DNA from 4 places in the Exiguobacterium sp. SH4S7 genome. Region 3 is predicted to be linked to each of the others. Evidence: predicted binding sites of a transcription regulator. Region 3 holds the regulator's gene; each other region holds the start of a gene.
What was found. Region 3 encodes Rex, which represses fermentation and respiration genes when NADH is low (regulators of the CRP and FNR family bind a similar motif). Its sites were predicted from a motif close to TTGTGAAATATTTCACAA; they were not measured.
Positions count from the first base shown of each region.

Region 1: the regulator Rex is predicted to act here: its motif matches at 1,695-1,712, upstream of EVJ29_RS10555 (cytochrome c oxidase subunit 2A).
Region 2: the regulator Rex is predicted to act here: its motif matches at 1,929-1,946, upstream of ric (iron-sulfur cluster repair di-iron protein).
Region 4: the regulator Rex is predicted to act here: its motif matches at 1,532-1,549, upstream of EVJ29_RS09115 (formate/nitrite transporter family protein).

Region 1 is NZ_SJUT01000005.1:82,550-85,668, reverse strand. It holds gene EVJ29_RS10565 (aldehyde dehydrogenase) at 1-693, shown strand, start outside; gene EVJ29_RS10560 (Crp/Fnr family transcriptional regulator) at 879-1,589, shown strand; gene EVJ29_RS10555 (cytochrome c oxidase subunit 2A) at 1,774-1,893, shown strand; gene EVJ29_RS10550 (cytochrome c oxidase subunit II) at 1,915-2,385, shown strand; gene EVJ29_RS10545 (b(o/a)3-type cytochrome-c oxidase subunit 1) at 2,386-3,119, shown strand, end outside.
Region 2 is NZ_SJUT01000006.1:51,106-54,224, forward strand. It holds gene EVJ29_RS11450 (malate synthase G) at 1-218, shown strand, start outside; gene EVJ29_RS11455 (hypothetical protein) at 215-511, shown strand; gene aceA (isocitrate lyase) at 578-1,858, shown strand; gene ric (iron-sulfur cluster repair di-iron protein) at 2,007-2,714, shown strand; gene modA (molybdate ABC transporter substrate-binding protein) at 2,825-3,119, shown strand, end outside.
Region 3 is NZ_SJUT01000007.1:103,849-106,967, forward strand. It holds gene tatC (twin-arginine translocase subunit TatC) at 1-615, opposite strand, end outside; gene EVJ29_RS12965 (twin-arginine translocase TatA/TatE family subunit) at 619-837, opposite strand; gene EVJ29_RS12970 (redox-sensing transcriptional repressor Rex) at 837-1,493, opposite strand; gene EVJ29_RS12975 (ABC-F family ATP-binding cassette domain-containing protein) at 1,643-3,119, shown strand, end outside.
Region 4 is NZ_SJUT01000004.1:20,803-23,921, forward strand. It holds gene mutL (DNA mismatch repair endonuclease MutL) at 1-587, shown strand, start outside; gene EVJ29_RS09110 (50S ribosomal protein L25/general stress protein Ctc) at 752-1,399, shown strand; gene EVJ29_RS09115 (formate/nitrite transporter family protein) at 1,608-2,447, shown strand; gene EVJ29_RS09120 (anaerobic ribonucleoside triphosphate reductase) at 2,639-3,119, shown strand, end outside.

The DNA.
Region 1 (3,119 bases), on a different contig from region 3:
AACATTGCGGCGAAACGGATTGCGTGGGGGAAATGGATGAACGCCGGGCAGACATGTGTCGCCCCGGACTACGTGCTCGTCCACGAGTCGAAACGTGATGCGTTTCTTGAAGCAATCAAGCGGGAAGCGTTCCTGATGTTTGGGAACGGAATCGGGACAGAACGGTTCACCCGGATCGTCAGCGAGTCTCATTTTGATCGGTTGACGAGTTATTTGAGTCAAGGGGACGTCTTCTTCGGGGGAGCGACGGAGCGGGAAAGTTTGAAAATCGCCCCGACCGTCATGACGGATATTCATGATGGGGCTGCTGTCATGAAAGACGAGATTTTCGGACCGATTTTGCCGGTGCTGACGTATCGTCAACTCGATGAGGCGATCGAGTTTGTGTCCGACCGTCCGCATCCGCTCGCGCTCTATTTGTTCACGGAAACGAAAGCTGTCGAACAGACGGTGCTCAAGCATCTGACATTCGGCGGCGGTTGTGTCAACGATGTCCTCATGCATTTGACGAACCCGAACTTGCCATTTGGCGGTGTCGGGGAGAGTGGGATGGGGGCTTATCACGGACGCTATAGCTTTGAGGCGTTCAGCCATGCCAAATCAATATTACGCAACACGACAAAATTTGATGTGCCGATTCGTTATCCAAACTTTAAAGGTGCGGAGAAGCTGATCCGTCTCGTCTATCGCTGAGACTGATCTGAGACTGTAGACTTTCTACAGTCTTTTTTTTATGAGAACGAATTGAAAAATAGAAGATTGTTTGAAATGTCACATACTTTTGTGATCAGGGTGCTCACGCTACTGTATAATAAAGCCATAAATGAAACGTACGAGACATTCCAGGCACGAATGAATTGTGGAGGGAGCAGACGAATATGTCTACGAAATGTGGGACGACCGAACCGAACAGCTTTATCTTTTCAGCGGAGACGAAACAGTTATTGCTCGAAATGATGACACCTCAAGACTACCCGAAGGCTAGCATCGTCTGTTGGGAAGGTGAGAAGTGTGATAAATTCTTTTATTTGAAGAGCGGATCTGTCAAATTCACGAAGATCACGAAAAAAGGGAATCCAATCGTCATGTTCTTATATGGCGCCGACGATTTTTTTGGTGAGTTTGATATCGTCGACACGTTCCCGAGTTCTTACAGCATCGAGACGACGGAAGAAAGTGTCATTGGCGTTATTTCAAAGAAAGACATCGAGACTATCATGCAGCAAGACGCCAAATTTGCCGGTGACGTGTTGCGCTGGACGTCGATGATGCGTAAACATTCAGAGATGAAACTGCGTGATTTGCTATTGTACGGAAAGCCGGGAGCGCTCGCATCGACGTTGCTTCGGATGGCGGCCATGCACGGTGTGGAGGAAGATGACGCGGTCGTCATCTCACGACATCCTTCCGATGGGGAGCTCGGTCAACTGATCGGGGCACCGCGTGAGACCGTCAACCGGATGATGAACCAGTGGCGAAAAGAAGGCGTCCTGACAACGACGGGAAACTCGATCGTCTTGCATGATATCGATTTCTTAAAAGAGCTGTGCCATTGCGAAGGCTGTCCGGCCGGGATTTGCCGATTATAACGAGGAACCGTCTCTTAGAGAGGCGGTTTTTTTGTCGTCTTGATTTGGCTAATTGTGAATTTTATGTGTGGAAACTACGCAAAATTGATGTGATTGTCACTTTTGAAGTGATAAAAGTCACATATTAAGTCGGGGTGAATTTCATACAATGAAAGAGGAAATTATAGCGAAAGGGGTCCTTCACGTGGATAAGAACGGTGGACAAGAACCGAATCTGAAAGGCACGTTTACATCGGTCATGATCGTCGCGGGTGTCATCATCGCCATGTGGTCGTCGGTCTTTTATTTATTTGTTACACGATAACGTCAAAAGGAGAAAACAAACATGCATATTCATAAGCTTGAAAAATATTGGTTGATCTTTGGCATCGTTCTATTAGGCGTGTTTTTGACAGTGCTCGGCATTTCGGCGTTTGCGGCCGGCAACCAGCCCGCATCGGACGCTGATTTGATCGACCCGGCGAAAGTGCATCAGACGGCGCCGTTCGATAAACCTGGACTTAATAAAATTGGTGATAACGAGTATGAACTCGTCATGGTCGCGCAGGCGTTCACGTTCACACCGGGTAACGTTGAAATCCCGAAAGGTGCGAAAGTGACGTTTCTCGTCACGTCACCGGACGTCGTCCACGGTTTCCAGTTGACGGGGACACCGGTCAACATGATGGTCGTGCCGGGGCATATCAACTCGCTCACGTATACGTTTGAAGAAACAGGCGAATTTTTAATTCTCTGTAACGAATATTGCGGGACGGGCCATCACATGATGGCGACAAAAATTAAGGTGGTGGACTAAATGAACGACGTAGCCTCAAAACTGAAACAGTGGGAAATGGAGCGCGGTGTGCCGGTGCCGAGCATCGGTGTGAAAGAAGCGCGCCTCGCCTATGCCCACGTTGTCGTCTCGGTACTCGCCGTCTTGATTGGAGCGATCGCGGGACTCATGCAGACGCTCATCCGTACAGGAATCATTCCGGAAGTATTCGGTTACTATCAATTGTTGACGGCCCACGGTATCATGCTTGGTCTCGTCTTTACGACGATGTTTATCATCGGCTTACTTTACGCGCTGCTCGCCAAGTCGTTCGGACGGTTTGAATCGTTCCCGACACGTGTCGCTTGGCTCGGTTTTTGGATGATCATCGCCGGGGCGGTACTCGTGACGATCATGGTGCTCGCCAATAAAGCGACTGTACTTTACACGTTCTACGCTCCGCTCATGGCCGACCCGATCTTCTATGTCGGTCTCGTTCTCTTCGTCGTCGGTACATGGTTCTCGGCGTTCGCGATGTTCCGCATGTATGCGGACTATAAACGGGAACACCCTGGCGTCCATCCGCCACTCCCAGCGTACATGAGTATCATGACGATGTTGCTATGGGTCATCGCGACACTCGGTGTTGCCGGGACGATTTTGTTCCAACTGCTCCCGCTCTCGCTCGGATGGAAAGACACGGTCGGGATTGAACTGAGCCGGACGTTGTTCTGGTACTTCGGTCACCCGCTCGTTTACTTCTGGCTCATGCCGGC
Region 2 (3,119 bases), on a different contig from region 3:
CTGAAGTCGTCGACAAGCAGAACGCGGCCGACCCGAACTACCGGCCAATGACGCCGGACGTGACCGACTCGATCGCGTATCAAGCAGCAAAAGACTTAGTGTTCCAAGGAACGGATTCGCCAAGCGGGTACACGGAACCGATCTTGCATCGCCGCCGCCGTCAGTTTTTGACACAGTCGACACTTGAATTGAACTTAAAAGGAGGAGCATCATCATGACAACGAAAAAAATCGAAAGCGAACAGTTAATCGAACGTTGGGTCGTCCGCCGCATCGTCTCTGGAGAGTCGACAGCGACGCTCGCCAATACCGCATTCGTATATGGCAACGACTTGATGCGCCTCGTGCTCGATCGGACGGACGGTTCGCTCCAAATCATGAAAGAACCGGTCGAGGAAGTCGTCGTATTCCGCAAACCAGAAGAGCGGGACGAGGAAAACGTCTGCCGCAGTTGTGGGATGGAACATTCGACGTTCAAGTCGGCACTCGAATGCTGCGCCTACTTGGATTAAGTTTGTAACGTCTGTTATATAACAATTTAATTAAAATAAAACTAATATAATACAGGAGGAATAACAATGAATGAACAACGCATGCAACTCGAGAAGGTTTTTCAGTCGGAACGGTTTGACGGGGTCGAGCGTCCGTACGGAGTCGACGACGTCATGAAGCTTCGTGGATCGGTCTTGATCGAACATACGCTCGCGACGAAAGGGTCGGAACGTCTGTGGGACCTGCTCCACAAACGGGATTATGTCCACGCGCTCGGGGCGCTCACCGGAAATCAGGCGATCCAACAAGTGAAGGCGGGGCTTGAGGCCATCTACTTAAGCGGCTGGCAAGTCGCCGCTGATGCGAACTTATCAGGGCATATGTATCCGGACCAAAGCCTGTACCCGGCCAACTCGGTACCGAGCGTCGTCAAGCGAATCAATCAGGCGCTGCAACGGGCCGATCAGATTCAAACGGCGGAAGGGAAAGGGGATACGCACTGGTTCGCGCCGATCGTCGCCGATATGGAAGCTGGGTTCGGCGGTGTGCTCAACGTCTTCGAGCTGACGAAAGCGATGATCGAGTCTGGTGCGGCCGGTGTCCACTTAGAAGACCAGCTGTCTTCGGAGAAAAAGTGTGGTCACCTCGGCGGTAAAGTATTGCTCCCGACGCAAACGGCTGTGAAAAACTTGATCGCGGCGCGCCTAGCAGCAGACGTCATGGGCGTATCGACGATCATCGTCGCCCGGACGGACGCGCATGCGGCCAACTTGATCACAAGTGACATCGACCCGATTGACCATCCGTTCATCGTCGGCGACCGGACGCCGGAAGGCTTCTACCGGACCGAGGCCGGCATCGAGCAGGCGATCGCCCGCGGTCTCGCCTATGCGCCTTACGCCGATCTCGTCTGGTGCGAGACGTCGGAACCGGACTTGCAAGAAGCACGCCAGTTCGCGGACGCGATCCATGCGAAGTATCCTGGAAAAATGCTCGCCTACAACTGTTCGCCTTCGTTCAACTGGAAGAAGAAGCTGTCTGACGACGAGATCGCGACGTTCCAACAAGAGATTGGGGCGATGGGCTACAAGTTCCAATTCGTCACACTCGCCGGGTTCCATTCGCTCAACTTCGGCATGTTCGAGCTCGCCCGCGGCTATAAAGATCGTGGGATGGCAGCATATTCTGAGTTACAACAAGCCGAATTTGCGGCCGAACAACACGGCTACACGGCGACGCGCCATCAGCGTGAAGTCGGCACCGGCTACTTCGATGAAGTCTCACTCGTCATCTCGAGCGGACAGTCGTCGACGACCGCGCTCGCTGGATCGACCGAGGCGGAACAGTTTGAAACGCCATCACATTGACGAACGCCCCTTGAAAAAGGGGCTTTTTTTGTGTGTCTAAATATGGAACGAGGCGATTTTAGTTGCTTAAATGTGACATATTTCACATTTTTAAAGTTGAACGCTTGCTACGCTGAACATGTCAAAACGAACATGGAGGTTATGACAGATGACACAAACATTCACGAGCGACACGCACGTATCTGAAATCGTCAAGCAATGCCCGCAAGCAGCAGACATTTTTAAACGGAATCGAATCGATTTTTGTTGCGGCGGCAATCGACCGCTCGCTGAAGCGACGGACAAGTCGAAACGATCGACGGAAGATATTTTAGAAGAAGTCAACGCGCTCTATCGACGCAAACAGGAGATGAACGAAACGAGCATCGATTGGGATGCAGCTTCGTCTTCGGAATTGATTGAGCATATTATTTATAAGCATCACCAATTTTTGACGGATGAATTGCCACAGCTCACACCATATGTGACCAAAGTATTCCGCGTGCATGGACAAAACCATCCACACCTTGGACGCATCCATCAGTTGTTCAATCAATTGAAAGTGGAACTTGAACAGCATATCGTCAAAGAAGAGATGGAAGACTTCCCGATGTTGCTTCGACATGAGTCGGCACCGACGGCTGAGACGGAACGTGAGATTATGACCATTTTAGAAGCGCTCGAGTCGGAACATGCAGCGGCCGGTGACATTTTGAAAGAACTTCGTCACATTACGAACGACTATACGCCGCCTGAAGGTGCGTGTGGGACGTATCGACTCGTCTACCAACGTCTAGAGGCACTCGAATCAGATACGTTCGAACACATTCACCTTGAGAACAATATTTTGTTCCCGCGTGCACGTACGCTTGTCTGACAGATACAATTTACACCTCCATCACGTGGAGGTGTATTTTTGTGACATTTGATACAGAAGGAACGCGAGTCAATCGCTACGATAAAGGAGAAGCAAAGGAGTGATCAATCATGAAGCGGGTGAGTGGAGTCATCGTCGGGGTAGCGGTCGTCCTGTTATTGAGTCAAATCTGGTCAAGTCCTTCTGGCGCCCATGACGAGACCGTGACGATTTTAGCGGCGACGAGTTTAGGACCAGTCCTAGAGCATGTGGAACGACAACTTGAAGCCGAACTCGGCGACGTCGACATCCGCGTCGTCACGAACGGGAGTGGCGCCTTACGATCCCAAATCAATCACGGGTCTCCGGCTGACATCTTTTTAGCCGCTAGTGAGGAGGATGTCGACAAGTTGCAGGTGCCCGTGT
Region 3 (3,119 bases):
TGCCGCGATGACGAACAAGGCGAAGTAGGCGTACTTCCGAATTTTTGAGAGGAAGTACGGCGTCACGACACCGATGCGCGTCAAGAACATCGTCACGACCGGAAGTTGGAACAACAGTCCAAACGGGATCGTCAGTTGCAACAGGAACGTGAAATAGTTCGTCGCCCCGATGATTTGCGTCAGACCGAGGTCTTGCCCGAGGTCCGTCGAGATATCGAGGACGAGCGGGAACAACCAATAGTAGGCGAATGCGAGACCGATGAGGAACAAGATAAAGATGACCGGGATATAGGCGAGCGTCCATTTTCGTTCATTCGGATGCAGACCAGGTGCGACGAACGCCCACAGTTGATACAGTAGAAATGGACCCGATGCGACGAGCCCGATGACGAGCGCCAAGTTCAAGTAAATCATGAGCGGGTCCGCGACCCCAAAGGCGTTCAGCTCGAGCCCTCGTTCGACGAGGTCCGCCTGCAGATAGGCGAGCACGTATTTGACACTCGGCAAAGCGATCAGAAAGAAGGCAAAGACGACAAATGCCGACAGCATCAGTCGTCTCCGCAGCTCTGTCAAGTGATCGGACAGTGCCCGTTCTTGATCAGGTTGATGGCTCATGGCTTACTGCTCTTTCTTCTCAATTTCTTTCTTGTCGGTCTCATCGTGCTCTTTCATCATACCGTTCGTGGCATTTTTGAACTCACGGAGCGTCTGCCCCGCTGCCCGGCCGAACTCTGGCAATTTCTTCGGCCCGAAGAGGATGAGCGCGATGATGGCGATGACGAAAATACTGACGCCACCTGGGATACCGACGACGAGTGATGATTGTAGAAATTCCATTATTGATGGACCCCCTCAGCGGATGGATAGTGTTGCATAAAGTAAATGAGCGACTGGAGTTCGATCGACAAGTCGATATGATGGACGCGGACCGTGTCCGGTACAGTCAATCGCGCCGGCGTGAAGTTCAAGATCCCTCGAACGCCATAGCGGACCAAATCATCGGCGACCGGTTGCGCGTAGGCAGACGGGACCGTGAGGATGGCGACATCGATTTTGTTTTGCTTCATAATCTGTTCCATCTCATCGACGTGATGAATCGGGACACCTGACATCGTCGTGCCGACTTTTGTCTCGTCTGCGTCGAACCCGACGACGATATGTGTGTTATTGTTTTTAAGGAAGTTATAGTTGACGAACGCTGTCCCGAGATGACCGACCCCGACCAAGGCGACGTTCGTGATCTCGTCTTGATTCAGCGTCTTACGGAAAAATTCTAACAGATACTGTACGTTATAGCCATATCCCTTTTTACCGAGCGCACCGAAGTATGAGAAGTCACGGCGAATCGTTGCCGAATCGACCTTGACCGCCTCGCTCAGTTCAGCAGAAGAGACACGCTGTTTCCCTGACGAATGTAGGCTTTGGATAAACCGATAGTATAGTGGCAACCGTTTGGCTGTCGCTTGCGGAATCTTTGGTTCGTTTTGACTCAACGGAAAGAGCCTCCTTTTTACGACGCGTTTCAAACGAATCTGATTTCATACACCTTGATTGTAAACGAATTCACATAAGCACTCAATGAATATACCTGAAAAGGGGAAGAAATAAAGTATACTAAACAGAGAGAAAGGGGTTTTTTCACTTGATCCTACTGCAAGTCAACAACTTATCCAAATCGTTCGGCGTCGAGCCGATTTTAGAGAATGTCAAACTAGAAATCCAAGAAGGCGAACGCGTCGCCCTCGTCGGCCGCAACGGCGCCGGCAAGTCGACGCTGTTAAAAGTCATCGCCGGCGAGTACAACTATGACTCGGGCGACATCATGAAGCCAAAAGACGTGACGATCGGCTATCTCGCCCAAGACTCAGGATTAGAATCGAACGAGACGATGTGGAACGAGATGCTCACCGTCTTCACCGACTTGATCGAACAAGAGAAGACGCTCCGCCAGATGGAGCAAGACATGGGCTCGGAGCGGATCTTGAACGACCCGGCCGCCTACGAGCGTCTGCTTGCGGCGTATGACGAGGAGCAACACACGTTCAAAGACCGCGGCGGCTATCAGTATGAAGCGACAATCCGCTCGATCTTGCACGGGATGCGGTTTTACCCGGACGACTTCGAACGTCGGATCGATACGCTCTCAGGGGGACAGCGGACACGTCTTGCCTTAGCGAAGATGCTCCTGCAAAGCCCGGACCTGCTCATCTTGGATGAGCCGACGAACCATTTGGACATCGAGACGCTCAGCTGGCTCGAGAAATATTTGAGCGGCTATAAAGGTGCCGTCCTCATCGTCTCCCATGACCGTTACTTCCTCGACCGCGTCGTCTCGGTCGTCTACGAGCTGTCACGCAACCGCAGCCGCCGCTTCGTCGGGAACTATACGAAATTCCTCGAGCAGAAGGCCGCGCTTTACGAGCAAGAGAAGAAACAGTTCGAGTCGCAACAAGAAGAGATCGCCAAGATGCAAGACTTCATCCAACGGAACATCGCCCGGGCGACGACGACGAAACGCGCCCAAAGCGTCCGCAAGCGGCTCGAGAAGATCGACCGCATGGACGTGCCGGACGGTGACGAACGAAGCGCGGTGTTGTCGTTCTCGATCAAACGCCAAAGCGGGAACGATGTGTTGAGCGGCAGCGACCTCGCCATCGGCTACGAAGAACCGATCGCACAACACTTGCGTTTCCAACTGCAACGCGGCGAGTCGGTCGCCCTCGTCGGCCCGAACGGAGTCGGCAAATCGACGCTCCTCAAAGTGTTGACGAAACAACAACCACCGCTCACCGGTGACATCCGCTACGGTACCGGCGTCGAAATCGGCTACTACGACCAGGAACAACAGAACTTGTCGGACGCGAACCGCGTCATCGACGAGATTTGGAACGACTGGCCGCTCATGCGCGAGCAAGAAGTCCGCAGTCTGCTCGGCCAGTTCTTGTTCAGCGGGGACGACGTCATGAAACGCGTCCAAGAACTATCCGGCGGCGAACGGGCCCGGCTGACGCTCGCCAAGCTCAAGCTCGAGCAACCGAACTTGCTCGTCTTGGATGAGCCGACGAACCACTTGGACCTCGACTCGAAGATGATCCTCGAGAACGCGCTCGTCGACTATC
Region 4 (3,119 bases), on a different contig from region 3:
AACGCCGGCTGCCGGCGCTCGACGTCATCGGCCAACTCCATGCGAGTTACATCGTCTGCGGCGCGGACGATGGCATGTACATCATCGACCAACACGCCGCCCAAGAACGCATCAAGTACGAGCTGTTTTATGACCAACTCGGCCAGCCTGAAAAAGAGTATCAGTTGTTGCTGTTGCCGCTCACGCTCGAGTTCACCCAACAAGAGACGCTTGCGATCGAAGAAGTCGTCCCGCTTCTTAAAGAAGCGGGCCTCGATTTAGAGGCGTTCGGAGGCAATACGTTTCTCGTCCGGGAAATCCCGACATGGTACCCGCAGCACGATCTCGAAGGGACAGTCCGTGATTTGATCGAGATGGCGATTCGGGACCGATCAATCGATATCGCTAAATATCGCGAAGAGGCGTCGATCCTGATGGCGTGCAAACGATCGATCAAAGCGAACCATCCGTTAAACCTCGAGATGATGCGACAGTTGATCCGCGACCTTGGCGAGACGACGTCTCCGTATACGTGTCCACACGGACGTCCGATTTTAGTGAAGTGGAGTACGTATGAACTCGAGAAGTTGTTCAAACGTGTCATGTGACAAACGTTGTAATCTTAATTTAACCGACTGTAACGTTTATGGATGCTTAGCTATGGGAACAATATACACATGTCGTCAAACACATCGAGGTTGAGAGGTGGAGTTCACACTGCCTCACCCTCAAGATGTAGACATGATTCATAAACCAGTAGGGGGAAATGATTATGACAGACACGCTTAAAGTAACGACACGAGAATTACGACCACGTTCGGTTCGAACAAACTTACGTAAAGAAGGAAAAGTACTTGGTGTCGTTTACGGCTACAAAGTCGAAAGCACACCAGTCGCGTTTGAAGAAATGGCATTGCGCAAGATTCTCCGTGAACACGGAGACAACGCCTTGATCGAACTCAACATCGACGGCAAGAAAGTAAACACACTCGTTCACGGGACGGAAGTTGACCCGTTCACGAACACATACAAGCACGTCGAGTTCATGGCAGTCAAAATGGATGAGGCAACTGAAGTTGAAGCAGACGTCACACTCGTCGGCGACGCGAAAGGTGTCAAAGAAGGCGGCTTCTTGTCGCAAGCACTCTATAAAGTCACTGTTTCGGCAACACCTGCTAACATCCCAGAGCGGATCGAGCTCGACGTTAGCAAGCTAGAGATCGGTGACTCACTCACAGTTGCTGATATTCCAGAGAATAAAGATTACGAAATCTTATCTGAAGGCGATCTTCAAATCGCATCAGTGAACGAGCCGGTAGCAGTCGAAGAAGAGGAAACTGAAGGTGAAGAAGCTTCAGCTCCAGAAAAATCGACTAAAGCATCGACTGATGAGACGACAGAGTCTTCTGAGAAAGAATAATTGGTTTCATGCGGCCCTTTACGAAGGGTCGCTTTTTTTAGTCACAAATCCGACAAATGTAACCGATTACGATGTGAAAAGTATGTCAACAGTTCGAATGGGCAGTTGCAAAAATGTCGCTCCGGGCTTATATTGTTAATGATTTCACATGTTTGTTCTTATTATATGGTTCATTTAAACAGAAAGAAGGGTTTGTGACATGGCATCAATGGAAATCCATGCACTCGAATCATTACGGAAGAAAGCACAGGCTTCCTCAGCGATGATTCACTATCGGCCGATGGAATATTTTTTACGGGCAATGCTCGCGGGGATTTTTATCGGGTTCGCATCAATCTTCACATTAAAAGTCGTCAACGGCATGTATCTTGTAGATTCACCATTTACGACGCTCATCGGGGGATTCTCGTTCGGGATCGCGCTCGTCATGATCATCTACGGAGGCGCTGAACTATTTACCGGGAATACGATGTATTTTACGACTTCAACGATGCGTGGCTATACGACGCTGAGTGATACGATGCTCGTCTGGTTGCTTTGCTTCGTCGGGAACGCGCTCGGCGGCATTCTTTTCGCCTTGTTGCTCGCGCCGACTGGAGTCATTCAAGAGCTCGGCATGAACAACTGGTTATTTGCCGTCGTCGAGAGCAAGATGCATCATACGACAGTCGAAATCTTTTTTAGAGCCATCTTCTGTAACTGGATGGTCTGTCTCGCCATCTTCTTGCCGAAACAGATGAAAAATGAATTTGCCCAAATCTTCTCGATGATCTTCCTAGTAGCCGTCTTCTTTGCTTCAGGGTTTGATCACGTCATCGCCAACTTCGTCTTGTTCGCACTCACACTCGTTGTTCCGCATCCAGAAGCAATCAGCTTTGCTGGAGCCATCCACAACTTGATTCCGGCTACGTTCGGAAACATTATCGGAGGCGCGTTATTCATGGGAGCGATCTATACATGGTTGAACGCTAAAGGATTGCGTGAAGCACAAGAGTCAGAGCAAGAAGAAGTCGAACTGAAAATCGTCAAGCCAGCCAAAGAAGTATGACATACATCACGAAACGCACAGTCGAGCCCACATCAGGGATTCGGCTGTTTTTTTACGTTCGGGATCGGTTGCAACTGTCACAATATCGACGTGCCTCAAATCGATAAAACGTGACATAATCTATATATAGAATTTTTATCGGTTATCAGCCGTTAAATAATCAATATATAGCGAGGTGATGCGGAGTGAACATGCTCCAGCTTTATAACGATGTCTGTGTGCTACCAGATCAAGATTTGATCCAAGAGAACGCCAACGTCGACGGGAAGTCGCCACTCGGCAAACTAGCGCGCATATCTTCAGAAGTGTCAAAACAATTATCGACCACGTACCTATTGTCGGAACGGTCACGTCTAGCGATCCGTGATAACTACTTGTATGTGCATGACGCCGATTACTATGTGACCGGATCGACGACGTGTTGTCAAATCCCGCTCGGAGAGTTACTCGCGAACGGGTTCCACACCGGACACGGGACGATTCGTCCCCCGCAGGACATTCGTTCGGCGCTGGCGCTCGCCTCGATCATTCTTCAAGCGAATCAGAACATGCAGCACGGGGGACAGGCGTTCCCGATGTTTGACGTCGATCTCGCTCCTTACGTCGAGAAGACGTATGAACGTCAACTCGAGCGGTTGAACGGACTACCGATTGAGCTGACGGTGGAGCAAC